DNA from 4 places in the Aurantivibrio infirmus genome. Region 2 is predicted to be linked to each of the others. Evidence: predicted binding sites of a transcription regulator. Region 2 holds the regulator's gene; each other region holds the start of a gene.
The links. Region 2 encodes FNR, which switches genes on or off when oxygen is low (the NO sensors DNR and NnrR bind a similar motif). Its sites were predicted from a motif close to TTGATNNNNATCAA; they were not measured.
Positions count from the first base shown of each region.

Region 1: ACYUCY_RS14480 (Tll0287-like domain-containing protein) is a predicted target of FNR. The motif match lies at 1,524-1,537, and genes of this name have one in related genera.
Region 3: ACYUCY_RS15490 (Hsp20/alpha crystallin family protein) is a predicted target of FNR. The motif match lies at 2,528-2,541, and genes of this name have one in related genera.
Region 4: ACYUCY_RS09565 (hemerythrin domain-containing protein) is a predicted target of FNR. The motif match lies at 2,687-2,700, and genes of this name have one in related genera.

Region 1 covers NZ_BAAFSK010000006.1:159,745-163,799, forward strand. Annotated here, with positions in the region: gene ACYUCY_RS14470 (hypothetical protein) at 1-497, shown strand, start outside; gene ACYUCY_RS14475 (calcium-binding protein) at 522-1,328, shown strand; gene ACYUCY_RS14480 (Tll0287-like domain-containing protein) at 1,594-2,205, shown strand; gene ACYUCY_RS14485 (PQQ-dependent sugar dehydrogenase) at 2,323-3,417, shown strand; gene trhO (oxygen-dependent tRNA uridine(34) hydroxylase TrhO) at 3,605-4,055, shown strand, end outside.
Region 2 covers NZ_BAAFSK010000003.1:447,666-451,720, reverse strand. Annotated here, with positions in the region: gene ACYUCY_RS08760 (hypothetical protein) at 1-297, opposite strand, end outside; gene ACYUCY_RS08755 (DUF4202 domain-containing protein) at 724-1,305, opposite strand; gene fnr (fumarate/nitrate reduction transcriptional regulator Fnr) at 1,429-2,184, opposite strand; gene cobB (Sir2 family NAD+-dependent deacetylase) at 2,365-3,099, opposite strand; gene ACYUCY_RS08740 (GGDEF domain-containing protein) at 3,375-4,055, shown strand, end outside.
Region 3 covers NZ_BAAFSK010000007.1:41,812-45,866, forward strand. Annotated here, with positions in the region: gene ACYUCY_RS15475 (hypothetical protein) at 32-799, shown strand; gene ACYUCY_RS15480 (hypothetical protein) at 811-1,584, shown strand; gene ACYUCY_RS15485 (TraR/DksA family transcriptional regulator) at 1,618-1,932, opposite strand; gene ACYUCY_RS15490 (Hsp20/alpha crystallin family protein) at 1,984-2,412, opposite strand; gene ACYUCY_RS15495 (class I SAM-dependent methyltransferase) at 2,581-3,396, opposite strand; gene ACYUCY_RS15500 (pteridine reductase) at 3,450-4,055, opposite strand, start outside.
Region 4 covers NZ_BAAFSK010000004.1:24,707-28,761, forward strand. Annotated here, with positions in the region: gene ACYUCY_RS09540 (acyl-CoA dehydrogenase family protein) at 1-44, shown strand, start outside; gene ACYUCY_RS09545 (uracil-DNA glycosylase family protein) at 90-674, opposite strand; gene moaC (cyclic pyranopterin monophosphate synthase MoaC) at 804-1,280, shown strand; gene moaD (molybdopterin converting factor subunit 1) at 1,309-1,563, shown strand; gene moaE (molybdopterin synthase catalytic subunit MoaE) at 1,566-2,015, shown strand; gene ACYUCY_RS09565 (hemerythrin domain-containing protein) at 2,023-2,631, opposite strand; gene ACYUCY_RS09570 (hypothetical protein) at 2,960-3,229, shown strand; gene ACYUCY_RS09575 (class I SAM-dependent methyltransferase) at 3,232-4,055, opposite strand, start outside.

The sequences.
Region 1 (4,055 bases), on a different contig from region 2:
TCAATCGCTTACCCGAGTTATCCAGCTTAGTTTTACCCGATAAGCTATTACAGGACTTAGAAGCGAAACCTGTGATTGAAGCGCAACTATTACTGCAACGCTACACTTACGCAGGCTCCGGTAGTGAAGAGAGTCTTCAGTGGGTCGCAAGCATAGCGGCGAATCCTGATACGGATCAGCGCTTGTATAGTGCAGCTTTACTAAGCTTAGCGAATCATCAAGCTTCCAATTTTCTTAACCAAACAGTATGGACGTTACAGCATTACCATGACTTGGAATGGCCCGGCTGGATTGATGCAGTGGCTCCCGCGCTTGGGCACTGCGGTTTCCCATGCATTGACGCGACGAGTAGTCTCGCAGTTCTAACGCAGCCAGAATTTCTAGTTGAGTTTCTCAACGTAACGCCCTACGAACAACGAAAGGAATATTTTGAAGCGCTAAAATTTCAATTACCCGCCAGCACCTTGGAAAAAGTTCAACAACAAATCGATATTTAGAAACTACAGGAGAAAACCAACGTTATGCAAAAAATAATTACTAATTTTATTAAACTAATTTGTTTGTTTAGTATTTCGATACAGGTATTTTCACAAAACGCTAACTGTCCCTCATCTAATCGAATAATTATGGCACCACAAGGATCAACCGGTAATCTCGATTTTAGTGATGGGGCCTATAAATTATTTCTGGGTGCGGGTGATATTCGGGGCTCACAAGAAAAAACCTTGACCTCGGTAGTATTCCGCAATGGAGAATGTCTAGGAGGATACTTTGCCTTCACCGTCGATGGTAAAAGTGGCAGAAATGGCTTGCAGGAAAATGCCAATTTATGTCTCGGCGATAAGGATGATCAGGTACAAGTGCTTACTAAAACCACCACCTTTTCTTGCGGGAACGGAAAGATTTCCTTGTACCCTTTTATTTACAATGGCTACCGGCTCGCGATCTATGGCGGTGGCGGCAACGATCTCATCAAGGGCGGAAACGGCCGCGATAAGATTCATGGCGGTAGTGGCGTCGATTGGATCGATGCTAATAAAGGTGATTTGAATTACAGCTTCGGTGAATCGGGTTCGGATGTAGTTGTTGGTTCCACCGGAAATCGTTCCTTGACAAATGGCGGCAGCGGCAATGACGTCATTAGAGACCTAAAGGGAAATAATGACTTCCTGATTGGCGGCGCGGGGGCAGACAACATTAGCTCTGGCTGCAGTACCGCCAGAATTATCTGCGGCCCTAGTGGCAATGAGAATGACACCGCTCGCAGTCTCACTCGCCCGGTAAATAGCGCTAATTGCCAAAACTGGGTTAAAACACAATGTAAATAAATAAGCGCTAAAAATGAGAGCAGGATTATTTTCTAGATGCGGAAAATACCCTGCTCTTTTCTTTACGATCACTTTCTAATAACTCTCAACGCATAAAACAATCTCATTTTATCGAGCCTTTGAGACGCAAAATACCTGAATCAAAAGTATTATCTTCGTCGATCGCTTGGTCTTTTAAAACTAACGACCGAGCGATTGTTTTGTGTCAACAATTTAAGGTAGGGTACACGCTACCCTGAACGCAGATAGATTGAGGAAGATAAAAATGCAAATCTTATTGAAACTGCTTGGCTTGGCGCTATTTTGCGTTGCCTTGGTCAGCTGCGGCCAAAAAAATTCTGACCCCACTTCTTTTAGAACCGTAGAAAATTTAGCAACGGAGGAAAACCTAAGGACCTTGGAAGCTGAGGCAGAGACTATCGTCGGTAAATTTGTTGCTGAATTAAAACCAACATTAAAGAAGACAATCGAAGAACAAGGATCAATCGCGGCCATTCAAGTTTGCTCGATCACTGCACCTATGATCACAAAAAAAATAAGTCTTGAAAGTGGCTGGCAAGTAAAACGTGTCAGTTTAAAACCTCGCAACAAACAATCTGCGATACCCAGCGATTGGGAGGAAAAAATTTTAGAGCAATTTGATCAGCAACCAATAGCCGCGATATCGTCGGATAATTTACAGCACGCTGAGATCATCGATGGTCAATTTCGATTTTTAAAAGCGCAAAAAGTCGAAAGTATATGTTTGCTTTGTCACGGAGAAACAATTGATCACAAGTTGAGCCTAGCAATTAAGGAATTTTATCCAGATGATGAAGCGACCGGCTACTCTCTCGGTCAGGTCCGCGGGGCATTTAGTTTATCGAGAGATCTTTAAACCTTTCTTTACGTGACCATATAAAATATCCGAATTTGGGGAACCAATTCTCCCGGATACAGACTATTATCCCATCTCCACTTTACTCATCCTCCTAAAAAACTACCCGAGAGCACCATGAAAAAAATAACCACAATTCTAAGCTTTTGTACTCTGTTTCTCTTTTCAACTTTGTCCTTTGCTGCCGACTACACCACCGAAACGATCATTGACGACATTGCTGTCCCCTGGGGCATGGTGTGGCTGCCAGACGGCGACATGCTTGTAACTAATCGCGCCGGAGAGCTATATCGAGCAGGTGACGAGAAGCCCAGCAAAACCATCGCTGGCGTACCCGAAGTTCATGCCAATGGCCAAGGTGGTTTGCTCGATATCGAACTGCACCCAAACTACACCGACAATGGTTGGATTTATATTTCGTATTCAAGCCCCGAAGGAGAAGGGCGTGGAAGCCATACCGCGATCATGCGTGCGAAGTTGCAAGGCAACTCCCTCGTTGAACAAGAAGTGTTGTACAAGGCTGGGCCAAATACCGGGGCACGACAACATTATGGAAGCCGTATTGAATTTGATAACGACGGCTATTTATTTTTCTCTATCGGTGAGCGCGGACAACGTGATGACAATCCGCAAGATATTACTCGTGATGGCGGAAAAATTTATCGCTTACATGACGACGGAAAAATTCCCCAAGACAATCCTTTTATCGGCAAAGCAGGGGCTAAAGAAGCAGTGTTTTCTTATGGTCATCGCAATCCACAAGGCATGGCAAAAAATCCCGTAAGCGGTGACATTTGGGTTCACGAACATGGCCCCCGCGGCGGTGACGAAATAAATATTATTAAAGCGGGTGCGAATTACGGCTGGCCAATTTTAAGTTACGGCATCAATTACAGCGGAACTGAATTTGCCAAAGGAACCGAACGCGAAGGCATGGAATCCCCGATTTGGTATTGGGTACCGTCTATTGCCCCCTCCGGGATGACTTTTGTGACGAGCGATAAGTATCCGGATTGGAAAGGCAATGTATTAGCAGGCTCGTTAAAATTTCGTTATCTCGCGTTATGTAAAGTCGAAGGCAACGCAGTGACTTCCGCAACACCAGTGATGGAAGATATTGGCCGAGTTCGCAACGTTCGCCAAGGCCCCGACGGTTTTATTTATGTCGCTACCGAAGGCAAGGGCATAGTGCGCGTTATTCCTAAGTCGTAAACCCCTTAGTTTTAGCCACATAAGCCTCGCAATACATAACTAAAAGCCGGATTAACAAAAAGTTACTCCGGCTTTTTTAATTCCACATTAATCTTCCGGCATTCACCCTCCCTTAATTTTCCGCTACAATAGCGCCCCTTCTATAGCCCTGGATTTACGTTCCAGCTTGCAGAATAAGGTAATACGCATGTCAGTTTCCAATAGCGGCCCCATCGTGGTCTGTGCGCTCTATAAATTTGTTTCACTCAATAATTTCGAAGATCTTCGCGAACCTTTAAAAAAAGTAATGGAGAACCAACAGGTACGCGGTACTTTGTTGCTTGCCCATGAAGGTATCAACGGCACTATCGCGGGAAGCAGAGCCGGTATCGATGCAGTGTTCGCTTGGTTAAATCAAGATCCCCGTCTCACTAACATTGACACCAAAGAGTCTCTCACTGACAAGCCACCTTTTAAGCGCTCAAAAGTAAAATTGAAACGCGAAATCGTTACCATGGGCGTTGAAGATATCGATCCCAACGAATCTGTTGGTGCCTATGTTGATCCTCAAGAATGGAATGCCTTAATCAGCGATCCAAATGTTCTGTTGGTTGATACCCGCAATGACTACGAGGTTGAAGTCGGCTCTTTCGAGAATG
Region 2 (4,055 bases):
CTGCATGTACTTGTCGCACTCTTGGAGCCACTCTTTGCGCTGTTCTACGAAAGACTGGATATTCTTCATTCGGTTCTTGTGCTTGATGTTTAGACGCTTGTTGCGGTAATTCTGAAGGCTAGGGATGTCACCTTCCATGAAAGACGCCTTAGTGTCTTCACAGAATTTCCAAGTTAGGTAACCAGGAAACTCAATGTTGTGCGTGGCAGATGCTCGGTTTTTCAAACAAGCTTCGTCGCAGCCTAGAGCGGGGAGTGCGACTCCAAATAAAACTAAAAGGCCGATTAACTTTTTCATTGTCATGTCCTATAAAACTGAATGGGTATTAAAAGTAATTCGCATATGTGACGTGATGTATATCACAGGTGAAAAACAAGTCAACGCTAATACTTTAGTCTTAACAAAATATTCTTAAACGGTCGTTTTTATACCACATTTGACCAAAATTTCGGCATATCTACTGAGGCATCCCATGCTTTCGGTTATAAGAATGGAGTTTCGTAGAGAACTGTTAAGCGGAATGTAAAGCATCTATTTGGGCGATATTTGATCGCTTTGGCGGGTATTTATCCGATTTGGTGTCGGATTGCGGTAAAAAATTGCTCGCAAATCGAACGATTGGCGGCTCGCTATATGAGATTTGAATGAGCTTAAACTCGGTGATTTCCCATTACATATTGTTTGGAGAAATCGGAGCCGGTGCGGTGATTTTGTTCGTTTTGATCAATTTAACGCCTGACCAACTAGCAAGTTTAGTTGATCCGGCAACGAGATTTTAAGTGCTGCTTGCTGGCCTCGATCTGACATTTTCGTCCAGGTCTTGCGAATAATATCGATTATTTTCTCTTTTTCATGTTCTAGAGCGAAAGCCTCGAGATAGTGTTCGATAAAAACCAAACAAATAACATCTTCTAGGGTTTGAATTTCTGGGTCCGATTTAATCCCCTTTTTGCCAACTATTTTTTTTACTCTCTCAATATCGGCGTTGGAGTAGTCTCGTGCTGCCATGATCAATGCGAGTTGTTCGCCATGATACACCCCGAGATCTTTTCTCCATTTAAGGTAACCTGCTCGAGTCTTTTCATAGGACGAACGAGGGATTTTCCAGCGTGCGATATGTTGACCATGTGCTGCAATACTCAAGTGTTCAGAAGCTTTAGGCTCAAACTCAGATAGCCGCTCGCTCATGCGGCGAGAATACAGTAGTTCTTTGGAGGAGGGGCTGCCGGAAACGATAATTTTGTTTGGGTCTTGTTGATTAACGGCGTCGATATCTTCGATAACCTGAGCGAGTTTAGTTGTCATAGGAACTTCTTCGTGAATTTTTAATTGGGCGTTTTTCACCTAATTGCAGCGGAGGCGAGGGTATTTAATTTGGTCAAGAGAAAAAGTCGGGCGATGATTTTTTAAGGACAAGCCGAGGATAGTTTAAGCGACATCAAATAAGCTGATATCTGCAATCTTACGAAGGGCATTTAGGTCAACTATCTGAATATCTTTTTTATCGGCGACGATTAAGCCTTCTTTTTGAAAGCGACTTAGCGTTCGGCTGACTGTTTCTACCGTCAAACCAAGATAGTTACCGATATCTGCTCGAGACATGGGTAAGCGGAAGCTCGTTAAAGACAGCTTGCGTTGACCGTTTCGACTAGAAATGCTGAGTAGTAATGTTGCAACCCTTTCTTCCGCATTGTTTTTACTGAGCAAGGTAATCAGCTGCTGGTCAGCGGTGATTTCTTTTCCCATCAAGCGAAATAAATGACGATTTAAATTGGGAACTTGCTTGCCCAATTCTTCCATTTTGTTAAAGGGTATTTCACAAACCGCCGAGGTTTCGAGGGCAATAGCGGAATTCGAGTGATTCCCGTTGCCAACGCCGTCCAAACCGAGAATTTCGCCCGGCAGGTAAAAACCGGTAACTTGTTCCTGACCGCTATTGGTAATGGCAACGGTTTTTATGGTCCCTGATCTGACCGCATATACCGAATGGAACTCATCTTCCATTCGGTATAAATAATCCCCTTTATGTAAGGGGCGTCCGCGCTGAATGATACTGTCGACTTGATCGATTTCTTCGACGTGTAAACTGATCGGTAAACAAATAGAAGCAAGTCGGCACTGTGAGCAAGAAACATTTGGCGTGGCATGACAGGTGGGGATTATTTTTAGCGGGCTTTCTGACATAAGTAAACTACCTAGTACTTTTATTGACTTAAACTTTTAAAAAAGACCCGAATCCGTGGATATTAACACAAAATTGTATTCCCTAAGATAGAGTCATGGCACACAGGTGAAAAGGGTAGGGTATAGCGACTTGTGATGTCAAAAATTCTTTTTTGCCAAACAAGGGTGTGGTGAGCCTAATTAGGTATTAATAGTTTGGAAAATCGCCGGAACGAGTGATGAGGCGGGACCCTGTAAGCAATAATCAAAGGCACTACCATTTACAGAAGCTTCTAGATTCAACTCTAATGTATCCGCCCCAGCTGCTTTGGCTAGCTGAAAAAAGCCAGCGGCAGGGTAAACATTCCCTGAAGTACCTATGGCGACAAAAAGGTCGCAGGCCTCAAGAGCATGCTGAATGTCGTTCATATACAGAGGCATTTCACCAAACCATACAATATGCGGTCTTAAAGTTCCTGGCTGTTTGCAACAGAGACAAACGGAGTCAACGAGAATGTCTTCTTCACAGGTTTGAACTTTTCCGGATTTCAGACAGCGGGATTTTAGTAATTCGCCGTGCATATGGATTACGGAACTTCCGGCTTTTTCGTGGAGATCGTCTATATTCTGAGTAATTAATGTGAATTCACCCTCATGTCGTTGAGCAAAATCTGCTAGCGCACGATGAGCAAGATTCGGTGTAATGCCGTCGAGTAGCTGTTGTCTGCGTTGATTATAAAAACGCTGCACCAGCTCGGGGTTTCTAGCAAAAGCTTCCGGTGTCGCAACGTCATCAATGCGATGGTTTTCCCATAGTCCGTCCGCAGCGCGAAAAGTTTTAATACCCGACTCAGCAGAAATTCCCGCACCGGTTAGTACAACAATTGAGCGATATTTTTTTGAAGCTAAGGGTGAAGAGGGCAATAAATTGGTCATATTAATTCAATTCAGATTACAATTCGGCCGCCGAATTTTGAATTTAATGTCTAAGTTCGGCTCTAAGGTGAAACAACGCGAGAGCGAAAGTACTCTACTGTGAAACCAAGGGGTCTATCAAGCCTCCTTTTTATTTATGAAGGGGTTGTAAGAACAACGAAGACCAAATGCTAATTTGTAAGCCTAAACTATTAATGTAAATATCAAAAATGAAAATATGCTTACTACAGATTATCAGCCCAAGTTTTGCCGTTTAGGAATTAAGAGATAGCGTGATGAAAAATGATCTTAAACCTGAGGATTCTAAACAATCTGTGGCTGAATTGTTGGCACGAATTGATGAGAATCAACAAATACAGGCAAAGTTTTACGATTTCGAATTCCAGTTGTTAAGCTGCAAAGGTTTGCCAGAACTGCTAGATGCGTTATTAAATAATGCACCAAAGCATTTTGAATTAAGCACTGTGAGCTTAGTCCTTTATGACCCCGATTACAGTTTAGATTCACTTTTGGAACTTTTAGATGTCGACAATTTTGAGAATCGACTGCAGTTGAGATATAGCGAAGACTTTTTTCTAGATTTGTATGGGCCGGTACCGACAGTAAAATTAGGCGAGTTAGATGTACTAACTAAAACCCGATTATTTCCTGGAACATACTCAGTAGAGAGTGCAGCGTTATTACCTTTGATGCGGCAAGAAAGACAAATCGGTAGTCTTCATCTTGGGAGTGATTCGGCCGAACGTTATACCGCTGACAAGGCGGTCAGTTTCATGACGCACCTTGCGTTAATTGTTTCTGTTTGTTTGGAAAACTGCATTGCTTTCGAACAACTGGAGCAGCAAGGGTTAGAAGATAGTTTGACCAAGGTGCGAAACAGACGCAGTTTTGAAGACGAATTCGCAAAAGAAATTGAACGAGCGTTTCGGCAACAAGAATCACTGACAACTTTATTT
Region 3 (4,055 bases), on a different contig from region 2:
TCTCTAGAAGGCAATAAACAGGTCGAAGATTATGAAGAGTGTTTTTCTTATAATAAATTTAAAAACCTTATTTGTTACTGCGCTTGCGGTAGCGAGTACACATTTATGTATTCGCTATTCATTAACTGCGGAATTTCCACTCACTTTAATAGCAACCGCGATAATTTTTCCCATCGTGTTTTCAATCAATGGAGCCTATAAGCGGCGAGAAGTTGCGCTTAGTAAATACAGCGCAATCAAATCACATGGCCGAGCGATATTTTTTGCTACTCGTGATTGGCTAGAAAATCCGTCGTCGCAGGTGAAAGAAAAATCGAGGAATCTATTAGCCGAGTTAATGAGTGCCTGTCGCGAGTTATTTTCGGGAAAAATTGAACAGTCACGAATCAATGAAGAAGCGGTATATAAGGCATTCTCTGATATCTCTAGGTTTATCAAGGAAGATCTAAGGGCGAATGGCTTGGCAAGCGGGGAGGTTTCTCGTTGCAATCAATATTTAAGTAAAATGTTCCTTGCTTTTGAAGACGCAAAACACATTTTTCAGTACCGAACGCCTCGAACCCTGCGCGCGTTTAGCGGTATATTTATTTCTATTCTGCCAGTGCTCTATGGTCCTTATTTCGCATTTCAAGCATTAGAGTATTCCCCTTATCTTACTTACGTAATGCCGGTGTTGTTTTCCTTAGTGTTAGTGAGTTTGTCGAATATACAAGATCATCTCGAGAACCCTTTTGACGGTGTAGGTGAAGATGACGTCGTTATTAATGTAGAACAATTTGTTCGGCGCTTGAATGACTAAAAGCAAGTGAGATGAAACAGCCTATAGAATCGCGAGTTATTGTCGGATTGATCGCACTGGTCGTGGCGTTTATCGTCGTGGTAGGTGTTTTTGTGCCGACTGTTCCACAAGATCCCAATTACCATTTATTTATAGATCGCGAAACGATTCTGAATGTCAGCAACTTTTGGAACGTAGTCTCTAATTCGCTTTTTTTATTGGTAGGTATTGTCGGTTTAATACAGCTTTATGTATTAAACAATCTAAAAATATTGCCAGAAATTAAGTCTGCATATGGGATATTTTTTCTTGGCGTGACCTTGGTTGCGTTTGGGTCGGGCTACTATCATTTGCTACCCAACAATCAAACATTGGTATGGGATAGGTTGCCCATGACAATTGCCTTCATGTCATTATTTTCAGTCGTCGTTGGGGAAACAGTTTCGATTCGACTAGCAAGGTTTTCTTTGCTGCCTCTCATCGTAAGTGGTGGACTCAGCGTACTGTATTGGCATTTTACAGAGTTACAAGGTAGGGGAGATTTAAGGTTTTACGCCCTTGTTCAATTCCTCCCCTTATTACTTATTCCCATTATGTTAGTTTTTTTGCCGTCTAAATTTAGCCACAAATCAGGATATTGGTATTTATTTGCGTTTTATATTATTGCGAAACTGCTTGAACAGTTTGATAGTGAGGTTGACGCATTTCTTGGGTTTATTAGTGGGCATTCTCTCAAACATATAGCAGCGGCTTTTGGCGTGCTCATTCTTTTGTATACGTTTAGACGTAGAGGCATTATTTCTTGAATTAATGTTAAGTGAGGCCTCAATGATTAATTATCAACTCATACAATTCTCACAAAATTTAGCGTAAGCAATAATTTTTAGACGATCTTCATTTATGGGTTGATCGCATTGTTCGCAGAAACCATACCGCCCATTTTCTATCTTGGTTAATGCACGTTTAATTAAACTTAGCTCATTTTCGGCTTCGGTGTTTAGATCTACAAGAACTTCCTCATTTTCCCTTTCTATACTCTGTTCGGTAGAGGACTTATCGTGTTCTCTTCGTAGGTCGATTCCAATTTTTTCAATACGTTCGAGTAGCTCCGCTTGTAGTAGTAGTAGAGTATTTTTTGCAATATCAACGTTCATTTTTGATCTCCAAGGTTCACGAGACCAAATTTTGGTCTCGTGAATAATTTTCTAGGCTATATTTATGCGACGGGCTTCAGAGGTTTTTCGTGTCGCTTTAGGTGCCTTAAGCTTTAGGATTCCATCTTCAAAAGAAGCGTTAACATCACTTTCTTTTACGCTATCACCCAGGTCAAAGCTACGGCTGTATTTGCCGTATCGCCGCTCTTGGCGAACAATTTTTCCGTCCTTTTCTTCTTTGTTTTCCTGATGACTTTCCGCGCTTAAGGTTAGAATGCCATTATCCAACGTGACATGAATATCTTCCTTTTTAACGCCCGGCAACTCGGCGCTAATTTCAATATGATCGGCTGTATCAAGCACATCAACGCGAGGAGCGAAAGCACTACTGGTAGATTCCATATCGCGTCTGGAAGGCGACCAGAAATTATCGAAAATTGAATCGATATCAAACAGTGACTGACGGGGGACAAGATTCATAGTAAACCTCCAATATTAATGTCGAAAGCGGGAATTGCCCGATTTATATTGCAGTAACTATCTTTGGGGTAGGTTTGCGTATTTCAATTATCTGGGAAGACAAAAATAAAATTAATTGATCTGGATCAAGAAAATATCTATATCAAATACCGGAAGGCTTTGGAGGCATTATTTTTGTACGATAAAAGTTAGGGTGTCGTCAGGAGTACTTTTAGTGACAATTTGTCCTTTTAAATCGAGCGCCTTGGGGTTTTTCGCAAAGCCGATATTTTCGAGCTGCATCAATTGTTGCTGCAAGGAAATGTAGTAGATCATCGTCGAGTAATTATGAAAAATATCATTGATGATGGAGTACTCGGCGCCTCGAAAATCTAGCTTCTTATACCTACGGCGATTAAGATAACGTACTGTCGTGAGCTTGCAGAAACGAAAAGCGCGAACTAAAAGCTTTGCGGGGTTGAGGGAGAGTTCAAATTCTGGAAATAGAAACGGCCTGTCGTGGGCATGCGATTCTTGGTTGAAAGTCGAGAATATAAAATATCCCGTTGATTTAAGTATCCGCCTTACTTCTCTCAAAATTTTCAGTCTACCTTCGTGGTCTACCATGCAAATTCCTTCACAGGCGAAAACGACCAGAGAAAACGAATTGTCCTTAAACTGAGATAAATCTCGCGCATCAACATGTCGAAATTCAATATAGGGAAATTGTTTTTGGCAGAGCGCCACCATTTCGGCAGAGTAATCTACGCCGATATAGTCCTTGCTAAGTTCGTTAAGCGCTTCTACTGTTCGACCACCACCAACGCCAATATCCAATATAGCTTGGCCACTGATTTTGTCTGCAATTAGGTCGAAGGCTACTTGTTCGGCAGGCTTTAAGCCGCGCCAGCGTGAATAAACTTCCTGCGCCTCGAGGCTGCTCATCGTCGTTTGGTTGACGTCATCAATAGATGACGTGCCGCCTATACTTACTGAATTTTCCAAGTGAATTCCAAGTCGGTTTTAAATTATATTAAGTGACAAGTTTGTAAGCCGGTTTAACTTACCAAGTTGCGTCCACCATCAACAGCGATAATTTGCCCGGTAATATAGGGCGCGTCACTGACTAAAAAGTTTATAGTTCTGGCTATGTCGCTAGGCTCACCTATTTTTTTTAATGCTATCTTTTTTGTAATAGATGCTTTGATTTCATTTTCTAACTCTGCGCTATCTTCTGGCCATAAAATTGCACCGGGCGAGATTCCGTTAACTCGAACCTTGGGTGCCAAATCTTTTGCAAGTGATTTGGTAAGCATGATATTGCCTGCCTTCGCGATGCAATAAACTGGGTGATCAGAAAGAGGCCGCTCACCATGAATATCGGCAATGTTTATTATGCAGCCTTGCGTTTCCCCTAAATAAGCCGCGCAAGCTTGGCTTAAAAACAAGGGCGCTTGCAGATTGCTACCCATGAGATCTTGCCAGTGATCGACGGTAATTGATCCAATCGGGGTTGCATAAAAGCTCGACGCATTGTTAACCAGTACGTCGAGGCGAGACCAGTGTTGCTTTGCTTCATCTGCCAGTGCTTTGAGCGTATCGACTTTACAAAGATCCGCACAGATGGTGATAGCTGAATTTTTTCGGATGCTATTAAGTTGATT
Region 4 (4,055 bases), on a different contig from region 2:
TCGGCAGCACGGATTTCCACACTCAGCGTTTTTCTGAGTTATAAATTAAATGATAATTGCAAATAAAAAACCCGCGAAAGCGGGTTTTTTTATGGTTGCAAACAAGCCTTCACCCGCTCTTGTAAAACAGGTACAAGTTTTTTTTCAAACCAAGGGTTTTTGGCAAGCCAAATATTATTTCTAGGGCTTGGGTGCGGTAATGGCATAAGCCCTTCCCCGTACTCTTGCCAAGATTCAACGGTTTCTGTCAGGGTTCTTTTTCTTGTAGGAATATGCCAAGCATGCGCATATTGGCCGATCGGCAGCACCAACTCGATGTTAATTAAACGATCGAGAATTCTTTGCCGCCACGTTTTCGCGCACAAGGGCAAGGGGGGCAAATCGCCGGACTTGCCTCTTCCCGGATAGCAGAAACCCATAGGGACGATGGCAATTTTTCTGACATCGTAAAAAATCTTTCGGTCGATTCCCATCCAATTGCGAAGACGATCACCACTCGCATCATCAAAGGGAATACCCGACTGGTGAACCTTCGTTCCTGGCGCTTGACCCGCAATCAAAATTGAGGCTTTCGGATTAATTCTTACAACGGGCCTCGGCCCCAAGGGTAGATCGTCCGCGCACAAGGCACATGACTCAATCTCGTCAACAAGTTTAACAATGCTCTCTCTCAACTGATCACCTCAATTGATCACTTTAACGAATACCCTATTGCCCCAACCCTTCTTCTAATTGCAGCTTGGCGCTTGATGATTTCCTGCTTGCGACTCTGTATTATCCAACTCCCAAACAGGATTAAAACTATGGCAAATTTGACACATATCGACGAACAAGGCCACGCCCATATGGTCGATGTTGGTAGCAAAGCTGATACGGAGAGACAGGCCACCGCACAAGCGCTCGTCACAATGCTGCCAAATACATTGCGCCTAATCGTTGATGGGGGGCACAAGAAGGGAGACGTACTCGCCGTTGCGCGCATAGCGGGTATTCAAGCGGCAAAAAAATGTTCCGATTTGATCCCGCTTTGTCATCCCTTAATGCTCACATCCATAAAAGTAGAGCTCACCCCCAACACCGATGACAATACCGTACTCATTGAAGCGACGTGTAAACTTCGTGGCAAAACCGGCGTAGAGATGGAAGCTCTGAGCGCAGCATCCGTCGCAGCACTAACGATTTATGATATGTGTAAAAGTGTTGATAAGGGGATGGTAATTGGCGAGATAAAATTATTGGAAAAAACCGGCGGAAAATCTGGAAATTGGACAAGTAAATAACGACCTTCCGAATAAGCGATTCAAAATCATGAGCATCACAATTTTATATTTTGCGCGAATAAAAGAAGCGCTAGAAATCGATAGAGAAGAACTAGATTTCGAAAAAGACATTTCGACGATCCAGCAGCTAGTATCGTTTCTCGGTCTGCGCGGTGAAAAATGGCAAACGACGTTGGCGGAAAAAAGTATTTTAGTGGCCGTCAATCACACCGTCGCAAACTTTTCTACCGCGCTTAACGACGATGACGAAATTGCATTTTACCCACCAGTAACGGGAGGGTAGTTATGATTAGAATCCAAGAAGAAGATTTTGATTTAGGTGATGAATACGCCGCACTAAAGAAAAACTCACGATCTCCGGGCGCGATAGTCACCTTCACCGGCTTAGTACGTGACCTTGACGGCAACGAAAAAATAACCGGAATGACGCTGGAATATTACCCAGGCATGACTGAGCAATCGCTGGCCGAAATCATTTCTGAAGCGAAACAACGCTGGCGCTTAGACCAGATAAAGGTTATTCACCGAGTTGGCAAACTAGCCGCTGACGATCAAATAGTTTTTGTCGGCGTGAGCAGCGCCCATCGCGAAGAAGCCTTCCTCGCTTGTCGCTTTATCATGGATTACTTGAAAACCCGCGCGCAGTTTTGGAAAAAAGAAACCACCACCTCAGGTGAACGATGGGTTGACGCTAAATCGTCGGATAGAGATTCCGCAGAAAAATGGAAGCAATGATTTATTTTTAGAGTGTCAATGCTCGTTTTTCTATTGGTTTAGCATAGCTATCAATTGCAACGCCTCTTTCGGCTTGAATAATCGCTTTATACAGGTTTTTGTATTCTGATTTTACTGCATCATTAAATAGCGGGTCCCTGCCCACCCTCACCTTTTCCGTTATTGCATCCCACTCATCATCAGAAATATTTTTATCGAGCAGTGGGTATACTAAGCGATTCTCTCGATTAATATGATCAACTTGCCGCGCAATAAATATTTTTGACGCTGCCACTAAATCCGCGACAGGAACAACCGTGTCGTTCGCGATAGATGTAAAAAGCTGCGCCGCGTTATGCGTCAGCTGCTCAAGTTTTTTATGTTCTGATTTAATCCCCCAAAGCTCATCGGAATGCTCTACTTGCTTAACAAGCAAAAGCTCGAAGACCAAATCTTCTATTGGATGATGAAATTTCTCGGGGTAGACCTGAACGTAATCGAATATATCTAGAATTGTTGACAGCTTAGCTTTGCCAGCTTGGTCCGCTTCATAGCAGGTCAATTCAGCTTCTAGGCAACGCAACAAGCGTAAAAAGTTATAGTGGTCGGCATTTAACTGTGACTGTGTTGGGTGCATCGTTCACCTCCGGTCAGTAGTTAATAGACACTACCATACCTTAGTTTGGATTCTATTGACCTGCTTCAATAGACTTCACAATTTGTCGATTTGTTGTTTAGTTGACAGATCAATGCAGAATAAAATTAAACATCACTTAGACTTTATAGCTCTTTATAGCAATATATATAGTGGTTTGTGTGCGAGCTGGAATGTAAAGAGCGGTAAATGATGAAAAAGACGCCGCTAAACTTGGCGGACCAAAAAATCCTTTGCCATACTGTTAAGCAAATAGACAAAATTTAACATGTGTAAGTTCGGTGGGCCAAAGCCATCGTCGGACCCAAAAATGACAAGCATTAAAAATCAAAGCAAAAATAAAAAAGAACTTAATTCAGCCGATCTTAGTTTCAAGCAATTTAAATTAGGTGCTTCGATTTTCTTTCTCGGGTTTGTATTGCTTTATTGCGCTAACGTTCTTATTGTTCCGTCCCTTAAACAAGAATTGATGGCTCTATTAAGCATCTCATTAATTGGTCTCGGTTTTTTATTGGCCGTTGTGGCGGAAGTGAGGTTTTTACTTTATCGAGGCATACAGTTTTTTACTGAGAAAAAATAATTTTAGCTTTCTCGCCAATCTTTTAAGGACTTCAAAGTATACACGTCAAAACGTATCGTTTTTCCTTTGATCTGATGGCTAGGTCTATGCGCCGACAAGAGTTCTGCATGCAATGGCCGCTTTACAACAACGCGATAAACCGCGGCTTGCAAAGCAAGCTCAAGCAACTCCGAAGAATCACCATCTGCGCCCACTAGCTGATGAAAAACCTGCATACCTTTTTTTACTTTTGCAGATTTACTTCTTTCTGGAAACATCGGATCGATATAAATCACATCCGGTTTTTCTGCGTTTAGCAAACGCAATGAATCTTTACTTTCCGCATTCGTTAATTCTATTCGCGACAGGATCTCGACGAGTTCAGCATCATTATTTAGTTCTGCATAATTTTTTGCTTTCGCTAAACCACTTTCCAACAAGCAATAGACTACCGAGTTTCTCTCAATAAACTTTACGCAACAGCCAAGACAAGCCAGACCGAAACCGTCTGATCCAAACCCTGCAGTAAGATCCCATACCTTAGGCTTTATTTTACTTTGGACACCGACTGCTTTCGCCAAGTCTGACTGAAAAGATTGCTGTCTTCGGCGAAAACCCAGCTTACCCTCTACAAAGTCGACCGAAACGTCCCCCATCGCCATATCGCTCAAATTGCGCAACACTACTCCGTTTTTTTTATAAACCAAAGCCAGAACACTAGATAAACCTTCACCCTCTCGATCCAGTTGAGGCTCATAACTGGAGGAAACGCAAGCCAATTTATGTGTCGACGCGAAAGCCTCTGCGATTGAAGCTTGTTCTGAGTCATCGCAAATCACCACTATGT